DNA from 3 places in the Paenibacillus sp. FSL M7-0134 genome. Region 3 is predicted to be linked to each of the others. Evidence: predicted binding sites of a transcription regulator. Region 3 holds the regulator's gene; each other region holds the start of a gene.
What was found. Region 3 encodes Rex, which represses fermentation and respiration genes when NADH is low (regulators of the CRP and FNR family bind a similar motif). Its sites were predicted from a motif close to TTGTGAAATATTTCACAA; they were not measured.

Region 1: the regulator Rex is predicted to act here: its motif matches at 1,907-1,924, upstream of NSQ58_RS02640 (formate/nitrite transporter family protein).
Region 2: the regulator Rex is predicted to act here: its motif matches at 1,254-1,271, upstream of pflB (formate C-acetyltransferase).

What each region holds. Positions count from the first base shown of each region.
Region 1 is NZ_JBBOXV010000001.1:631,990-635,280, reverse strand. It holds gene NSQ58_RS02645 (FAD-dependent oxidoreductase) at 249-1,610, shown strand; gene NSQ58_RS02640 (formate/nitrite transporter family protein) at 1,999-2,832, shown strand; gene NSQ58_RS02635 (molybdopterin-containing oxidoreductase family protein) at 3,206-3,291, shown strand, end outside.
Region 2 is NZ_JBBOXV010000001.1:2,899,034-2,902,324, reverse strand. It holds gene pflB (formate C-acetyltransferase) at 1-1,220, opposite strand, end outside; gene adhE (bifunctional acetaldehyde-CoA/alcohol dehydrogenase) at 1,549-3,291, opposite strand, start outside.
Region 3 is NZ_JBBOXV010000001.1:3,056,955-3,060,245, forward strand. It holds gene dinG (ATP-dependent DNA helicase DinG) at 1-1,200, shown strand, start outside; gene NSQ58_RS13725 (redox-sensing transcriptional repressor Rex) at 1,245-1,898, shown strand; gene NSQ58_RS13730 (amidohydrolase) at 1,885-3,186, shown strand; gene NSQ58_RS13735 (cell wall elongation regulator TseB-like domain-containing protein) at 3,224-3,291, shown strand, end outside.

The DNA of each region.
Region 1 (3,291 bases), 2.4 Mb from region 3:
TCAGGAGGCTTACAGGGAAAACTGGATGGAGCAAAGAAACATTTCAGCAAACGACTGAACTCGTATATCCTTTCTTTTTTAAATGTGGACAAATTGTGAATATCTTAAAAAGCTATTGTAATGTGAAAAATATCACACTATAATAAGCGCATGAAGTGAAATAAATCACAAACGCTAGCGAGCTGTTTACGTGAAACTATTCACAATTATTATACATTTTATGCCCACACACCAAGGAGGAATTTAACATGAAAGTAGCAGTTATCGGATGTACACACGCAGGCACGGCAGCTATCGTCAACACAGCTAAATGTTATCCAGATGCCGAAATTACCGTTTATGAGCGTAATGATAATATTTCATTCTTATCTTGTGGTATTGCTCTGTACGTAGGTGGTGTCGTCAAAGATCCGCACGGACTGTTTTATTCGTCTCCAGATCAACTGGCTGACTTGGGTGTAGAGACCAAGATGCTTCATGAGGTAACGAGTGTGGATACGGCAGGCAAGACGCTGCATGCACGTAATCTCCAAACAGGTGAAGAATTTACAGACACATTTGATAAATTAATTGTGACTACAGGATCATGGCCCATTATTCCGAAGCTGGAAGGCATTGAACTTGATCATATTTTGCTCTGTAAAAACTATAATCATTCGAATGATATCATTGAGAAAGCCCAGCACGTACAGAACATTACAGTCGTCGGAGCAGGATACATTGGTGTTGAACTGGTAGAAGCGTTCCAAATGAACGGTAAAAATGTAACACTGATCGACAGTGCTGATCGTATATTGAATAAGTATTTGGACCATGAGTATACAGACCGGATTGAAAGTTCCCTGAAGGAGCATGGCATTAAGCTGGTACTTGGCGAGACGGTGAGTCGTTTTGAGGGTACGAACGGTAAGGTAAGTAAAGTCGTGACCTCTAAAGGAGAATATGAAACAGAGCTTGTTATTCTCTGCATCGGTTTCCGACCTCAAACGGATCTGCTCAAAGGTCAGGTAGATATGTTGCCTAACGGTGCGATCATTGTGGATAACTATATGCAAAGTAGCTGCCCGGATGTGTTTGCAGCAGGTGACAGTTGTGCAATCCGCTATAATCCGACAGGCAAAACGGCTTATATCCCTTTGGCAACCAACGCAGTTCGTATGGGTACGCTGGTAGCACGTAATCTGGTACAACCAACCATTGCCTACATGGGAACCCAAGGAACTTCGGGTATCAAAATTTACGAAGACAATATTGCAGGAACAGGCATGACGGAAGCGGCGGCAACGGACGAAGGCATGACTGTAGAAGCTGTAACCATTGAGGACAGCTACCGGCCTGAATTTATGCCAACCTCCGAAAAGGTATTACTGAAAGTGGTATATGAGCAGGAGACACGGAGAATTTTGGGGGCACAAATTATGTCGAAGGTGGATTTGACGCAATCCATTAACACGCTATCCGTAGCCATTCAAAATCATATGACTATTGACCAGTTGGCCTTTGTCGATTTCTTCTTCCAGCCGCATTATAACAAGCCTTGGAATTTCCTGAACGCAGCAGGTTTACAAGCATTGCCTACAATATCCGAACGGAACCCAGTTACTGTATAATTCGGTTTGTCTGTGACATTGTTCATAAGTTTGTCAACAATCTGAGACGTATGGACGAATCCTTATAGTACAATATAGAGTAGCATAAGGATTAGGGGGTAAGTAGATTATGGATTTGTTTTATATCCTTTTTCTTGTAGTCGTAGCGCTGGTAGGCCTCGGTGGAGTTATTTGGTTCTTGAGAGCAGTTGAAAAGGAAGAATACAACTAAATGCAAAGCGCGTAGTAGCGCAGTAGATGTAATAATACAGAAAAGACAGTCCTTTTTCCAAGGGCTGTTTTTTTAATGTTCGATAAAGTGATTTTTTTCACAAACATAATCACTGATTTTAAATAAAATATGAAAGAAGAACATTTTAGTGAAAAGATATTAAAGGAGCGGGGACATATGGCGAGCTATAAACCGGGGCAAATTGCCGAAAAGACGGTGGAAACAGGAGTGGCCAAGGCGAACAACCCGTGGACTGTGGCGGTGGTACTGGGATTTTTGGCAGGTGCATTTATTGCACTCGGGTTTTTGCTGGATATACGTGTTATTGCAAGTGCGCCTAAAGAATGGGGAAGCATTGCCACCTTTATTGGAGCTGCGGTGTTCCCTGTAGGTCTGGTATTAGTTTTGATCGCCGGCGGAGAATTGCTGACCGGCAATATGATGGCGGTCCCTTTGGCGAGATGGGCAGGACGGATTAAGACAGGGGCCATGCTTCGTAATTTGGCGATTATTACGCTCAGTAATTTTGCGGGTGCGTTATTCGTTGCATTTTTCTTTGGCCATGTGCTGGGTTTGACAGAAACGGGCCCTTACCTGGACAAAGTGGTGGATATGGCAGGACATAAGCTACATGAAAGCTTTTTGCAGTCTTTTATATCGGGTATAGGATGTAACTGGCTCGTAGCACTGGCTGTATGGCTGGCTTATAGCACAGACTCAATTGGCGGCAAAATTATGGGGATTTGGTTCCCGACCATGGCCTTTGTCGCTATTGGATTTCAGCACGTTGTTGCCAATATGTTTCTCATTCCGGCGGCTATCTTTGCAGGCCACTTTTCATGGGCAGATTATGTTATGAACTTCATTCCGGTCTGGCTGGGGAATTTGGTAGGAGGTAGCCTGTTTGTGGCTGGAGCCTACTGGTTGGCCTATTTGAAAAAGCCTCAAGCCAACGCACATCCAGTGAATGAATCTCCAACCACTTCTTCGGTTGCACATCAAATCCGTTGAGTGACCCTGCTTAATTAAGGCACTTTAAACAGCAATAAACAAAGCAAATCCGCCATGACAGGCCCGGGGGAACGAAACCTGTCATGGCGGATTTTTTTGGGAGTGGTCCATGATTTGGCATGGAGGATGAGTGTGCTCTCGTCCCATAATGCCTTGATCTCTTTTACCCTCGGTAAGATATGATGAAACAGGATGTCGAAAAAAATTATGATTCTTAAAAAAATCCGTTTTGCTCTATGCAGCAGACGGATTTTTTTAATATTTTGGAGAGCGGCTGTGTGGGAAAATCCTTCTCTTGCCATAGGCCAAAGCTGTGGATATGATAAGAGCAGTGTAATTTTTGGAAACGGTAACGGAAAGGAGCATCAACACTATGGATCATCGCAATAGCGCGCCTCCTGAGGCCACGCTTCAACAAGACTTACAAAGGGGACAGCGGATGACGGAGCAGCAGGACGG
Region 2 (3,291 bases), 160 kb from region 3:
GGACGCATCAGATCGTCATTCTCGTACTGAATGGAGCTAGTTTCAATAGAAACTTTCGCACAATATTTTTTGAAGCCTTCAGGCAATTTTTCCGACCACAGTACAGTCAGGTTCGGCTCCGGTGCAGGTCCCAGATTGTAGAGGGTGTGCAGGAAACGGAAGCTGTTTTTAGTTACCCGAGTTTCTCCAGTTACGGACATACCACCAATGGACTCAGTAACCCAAGTTGGATCTCCACTGAATAGTTCATTATAGTCAGGTGTGCGCAAGAACTTAACAATACGCAATTTCATAACAAAATGATCGACCAGTTCTTGAGCTTGTTCTTCTGTCATTGTACCCTCTTCCATATCACGTTGAGAGTAAATATCAAGGAAGGAAGATACACGTCCTAAGGACATTGCTGCACCATTTTGTTCTTTGATTGCTGCAAGATATCCAAAATATACCCATTGGAAAGCTTCTTTCGCATTGTTAGCAGGTTTTGAAATATCAAAACCGTGCTCAGCAGCCATTTGTTTCAGTTCATTCAAAGCACGAATTTGTTCGGAAATTTCCTCACGCAGACGAATTACGTCTTCTTCCATGGAATCAACTTCAAGGCTTTTCAGTTGCAGCTTTTTATCTTGGATCAAGAAGTCTGCACCATACAAAGCTACACGACGATAGTCACCGATAATACGACCACGACCGTATGCATCTGGCAGACCAGTAATGATACCAGCTTTACGAGCTGCTCTCATTTCATCTGTATAAGCGTCAAATACACCTTGGTTGTGAGTTTTACGAATATGAGTGAAAATATCAATGATACTTTCTGGTACTTCAAAACCATAGGCTTTACAAGCGTCGATCATCATCCGAATTCCACCAAACGGCTGCAAAGAGCGTTTGAATGGAGCATCTGTTTGCACACCGACAATTTGCTCTTTATCCCGGTCTAGATAACCCGGTTTATGTGAAATAATAGTGGATGGCGTATTCACGTCTACATCAAGCACGCCGCCGTTTGCCAACTCTTTTTTGGTAAGATCGGATACAATATCCCACAATGCAGTTGTGTTGGCGGTAGGACCAACCAAAAATTCTTCATTGCCAACATAAGGTAAGATATTAGTTTCAATAAAATCGTTGACGTTGACTTCTTTAGTCCATTTGCCTTTTTTAAAACCTCTCCAGCCAGATTGTTGCTCTTGTAATTCTCTCTCAATCACCGACATGTAAATCCCTCCAAATTGTTTGGTCTTCCGGACTTGTGATTTTTTTCACGATAAAGCTATTTCTTGAGCCCGGCCTGTTCACCGATGCCTTACGCTCAGTGTCGGGACCTTTCTTACACCCTTATTGTAGAATAATGATAGAGTGTAGTATGTGATAAAAATCACAATATGAGTGATTTTTATCACTTTATTTTCCCTAGCTTCACGCCTATATCCTTAGCCTTGCCGTTCACCTCCCTTCCCAAACCAACAGGCCCTCTATATAGAGAGCCTGCATCGGTATTGAACGAGAAAATGCTTTTTCACAAGCCTCTTCGTACCTATTATATTATTGGTCAAAACGTCCGTAGAAGGCATTGCGATAGACATCAGCCAACTCAGTAACCAGCGGCAACTTCGGATTCGCAGTTGTACATTGATCTTCAAATGCGCGGTCAGCCAGATAGTCTACACGTGATTCGAAATCCTTCGCATCGAAACCGATTTGTTGGAACGATTCCTCGATACCGAGTGTTTTGTTCATCTTACGGATTGCTTCGATCAAGCTGTTAACCCCTTCTTCGGTGGTGCGTGCAGGCAGTCCCAGTATGCGCGCGATTTCTGCATAACGCTCATCCGCAACAAAGTGCGAATATTTAGGGAACGAAGCAAATTTTGTCGGTTTTTTCGCATTATAGCGAATAACGTGCGGCAGCAAAATGGCATTCGTGCGGCCATGCGCTGTATGGTATTGTCCACCCCATTTATGTGCAAGACTGTGGTTAATACCCAAGAATGCATTAGCAAACGCCATACCAGCAAGTGTGGAAGCATTATGCATTTTTTCACGAGCCAGCTTATCACCGATCAGAGCCGATTGTTCTAGGTATTGGAATACCAATTGAATGGCTTTAATTGCCAGACCATCTGTGTAATCATTAGCCATTACGGACACGTAAGCCTCGATAGCATGTGTCAGAACGTCCATACCTGTGTCCGCTACAGCTGTTTTAGGCAGCGAATATACAAACACTGGGTCAATAATTGCCACATCAGGAGTCAACTCATAGTCAGCCAGCGGGTACTTCGTGTTACCCAGGTTTTTGTCCGTAATTACTGCAAACGATGTAACTTCGGAACCTGTACCCGAGGTTGTAGGGATAGCTACAAATTGTGCTTTTTGGCCCAGACGTGGGTACTTGTAAATCCGTTTACGGATATCCATGAATTTTTGTTTTAAGTTATTGAAATCAGTATCTGGATATTCATAGAACATCCACATGCCTTTAGCCGCATCCATTGGCGAACCGCCGCCCAGTGCGATGATGCAATCCGGTTGGAAACGTCTCATCATTTCTGTACCACGTTCTACCGTAACTGTCGATGGATCTGGCTCTACTTCAGAGAACACTTCGATAGCTACCGGTGTTTGGCGTTGATGCAGATAATGAATAACACGATCCACATATCCCAGTTTTACCATCATAGGGTCCGTGATAATGGCTACACGTGTGATATCAGGCATTTTAGCAAGATACTGTGTCGAATTTTTTTCAAAATAGATTTTGGAAGGTACTTTGAACCATTGCATATTCACCGTCCGTTTCGCCACCCTTTTCACATTAATCAAATTGACTGCCGATACGTTCGACGAAGTCGAGTTACGACCGTACGAACCGCAACCGAGTGTCAACGAAGGAAGGTTGGTGTTGTAAATGTCGCCAATCGCACCATGTGTGGAAGGTGCATTTACAATGATACGTCCTGTTTGCAGACGGTTTGCGAAGCGAGCGATAACGTCCTCATCGTTCGAATGAATAGCGGACGAGTGGCCCATGCCCCCGAATTCCACGACTTCAGCAGCGCGTTGAATACCTTGTTCCGCATTTTTCACTTTATAGCAAGCCAATACAGGACTCAATTTTTCCGCAGACAATGGGAATTTTGTTCCTACCCCTTCAATCTCAGCGACCAAAATTTTAGTTCCTGCTGGTACTGTGATACCACTCATTTCAGCAATTTTCACAGCAGACTGCCCGACGATTGCTGGGTTCACTGCACATTTCTCGACATTCATAGCTCCTTGAGTGAG
Region 3 (3,291 bases):
CGAAGCGATGCGACACCGGGTGAAACAGGACAGTTTTCTTCCCGTCTCAAACCTTCGGCCAAGCCTGCAAAGTGGGATCAGGCGGGTGCTTTGGAAAATCAGCTATATGTAACGATGAGCGAAATTTTGCGTAAGGGCGACAAGCTGATGCTGGACGTCAAGGAAGAACATGACGATTATGCGGCAGATAGCCTTATTACAGATATCACGGGTCTGCTCAAGGATTTGGCGGGAATCCGAGAAAATTTGCGCTTTTTTATCCGACTCGATGATGAAACAACCGTATACTGGCTCGAAGCGAGTGGGCAATTCCGTAGTAAATCATTGCAATTTTATGCGGTGCCCGTCGATGTGAGCCGCCAGTTGAAAGAAATGTTTTTTGACAAAAAAAGAAGCATTATTCTGACGTCTGCTACCTTATCGGTAGATAAGTCGTTTCAGTACATGATCGATCAGCTCGGCTTGCAGGAGGCCGCAGATCAAGAGCGGCTGATGACTTCGCAGCTCCCGTCACCCTTTAATTACAGGGATCAGGTGTTGCTGGTCATTCCACGGGATTTCCCAAGCGTGAAGGGCAGTGTAGGAGATGCACACTTTGTAGATATGCTCGTTAGCTCTCTAGGAGCGACTGCTCAGGCGACGCGGGGGAGAATGCTCGTTCTGTTTACTTCCTATCGGATGCTCCGGCAAGTGTATGAGCCGCTCAAAGAGGCCTTAGCATCCAGCGAAATTACTGTGCTGGGACAAGGTGTGGACAGTGGGAGTCGCAGCAAGCTAACCCGCCGTTTTCAGGAAGCCAAAGCTTCTGTATTGCTGGGAACCAGCAGCTTCTGGGAAGGCGTCGATATTCCAGGAAAGGCTCTGACTTGTCTGGCCATTGTTCGCTTGCCGTTTCAACCGCCGAATCACCCGTTGCTGGAGGCAAAAAGCGAGCTGCTTCAGCAGCAGAAGAAGAATCCATTTATGAAGCTGTCTGTACCACAAGCGGTCATTCGCTTCAAACAGGGATTTGGTCGGTTAGTACGTACAGCGAGCGACCACGGGGTCGTTATCGTTTACGATACGCGTGTGATCGAATCCTATTACGGAAAGCACTTTTTGTACTCGTTACCGGGACCAAAAATGGAGCATATGCCATCGGAGCAAATGGTGCCCCGCATCGCCGAATGGCTCCAATCCGCCCCGGAGACAGAGGCATAACGGACGGACACTAAGTATGTTCGTTACAATTAGGGGGAGCAAGTATGAAATCAGATAAAATTTCAGAGGCTGTCGTACGGAGGTTACCCGTATATTTACGTTATCTGAATGCACTTCACAAACGGGAGGTGGCTACGGTCTCTTCTCAAGAGTTGGGACAGAGGCTAGATTTGAACCCGGCCCAAATCCGTAAAGATCTCGCCTATTTTGGAGATTTTGGTCGGAAGGGTATCGGTTATGATGTTTCTTATCTAATTGAGAAAATACGCCATATCCTGAAAATCGACCAGCAAATTAATGTCGTATTGGTCGGTGCGGGTAATCTGGGGCAAGCCCTTTCGAATTATAACGCTTATTTAAAAGACAATATGAAGATTGTCGCAGTATTTGATGCGTTTCCGGATAAGGTAGGGACCAAGATCAATACATTGGTCGTTCAACCGATGGATGAACTGGAAGCGACTGTGAAAGAAAAAAACATTCGAATCGGGATTATTACCGTACCTGATTTTGAAGCACAGCACGTGGCTGACAGGCTTATTGAGAGCGGAATTGGAGCGATCCTGAACTTTGCACCGACTACTCTCAAGGCACCGGCCAACATTCGGATTCATGCCACAGACTTTACAACTGATTTGCTTAGCCTCGCTTATTATTTGGAGGACGGAAAGGAAGAAACACAATATGACAGTGAATAAATGGATGATTAAAAACGGCTCTTTTGCCGTAAATGGATCAGAAGCTGGGGTAGTCCATGGTTTTATGATTGTGGAGGATAGCCGTATTACTTATATTGGCGAAACTTTGCCTGCGGGTGAGGAAGAGACGGAAGCGATCGATGGTAAGGGGCTATTGTTTTTACCTGGTCTGATTAATACTCATGGTCATGCGGCGATGTCTCTGCTGCGTGGGCATGGAGATGACTTGGCACTTCAAGTATGGCTTCAGGAGAAAATGTGGCCTATGGAAGCCAAGTTTACATCTACGGACGTGTACTGGGGTACGTCCTTGTCTGTGCTGGAAATGCTGAAAGGTGGAACAACGACCTTCCTGGATATGTACGATCATATGGATGAGGTGGCTCGTGTAGCTGAAGAGTCAGGTATTCGTGCAAGTCTGATGCGTGGAGCAATTGGACTTTGCTCGGAAGAAGAACAGCGAATCAAGCTGGCTGAGGCCGTGACTTTTGCGCGTAACTGGCATGGTAAAGCAGACGGGCGTATTACAACGATGATGTCTCCGCACGCGCCATACACATGTCCACCTGCGTTTATTGAAAAATTCGTACAAGCTGCGCATGATCTGGACTTGCCACTGCATACGCACATGTCTGAGACGATCGCCGAAGTGGAGCAAAACGTACGCGACTACGGTTTGCGTCCAGTTGCACATTTGGATAAGCTTGGCTTTTTCTCCCGTCCTTCGCTTATTGCCCATGGCGTTCATTTGAACGACGAAGAAATAGCTTTACTGGCTGAACGTGGTGTAGCGGTTTCGCATAATCCGGGTAGCAACTTGAAGCTGGCAAGTGGTGTGGCAAGAGTGCCTGAATTGCTGCGTGCAGGGGTTACTGTTTCTCTCGGAACGGATGGTCCTGCCAGCAATAATAACCTGGATATGTTCGAGGAAATGCGTCTGGCGGCACTTATTCACAAGGGTGTATCCGGTGACCCTACGGCAGTTCCTGCAAGTGAAGCGCTGCGTCTGGCAACAGAATACGGTGCAAAGTCGATTGGTTTAAAAGAAGTAGGAGCGTTGGCAGCGGGCAACAAGGCTGACTTTATCGCGTTGGATCTGAATCAGGCACATTTCTTGCCGCGTACAGATCTTATTTCCCATGCGGTATACTCTGCAAGCGCCAAGGACGTGGCTCATGTGTGGGTAGACGGTCGCCAGGTTGTGAAAAACGGCGAATGCCTGACTATGGACGAGGAACGTATCAAACATGAGGCACAAGCCGCCTTTGAAGGGCTGCTGTCGCGCTAATTTAGGTGTCACATCCCCTTAGAGAGGAAGCACAGGTTTGAAAAATAAGAAAAAATGGATAGCGGTCGCCATTTTGGCCGTGATACTGATCCTGGTCAGCATTTT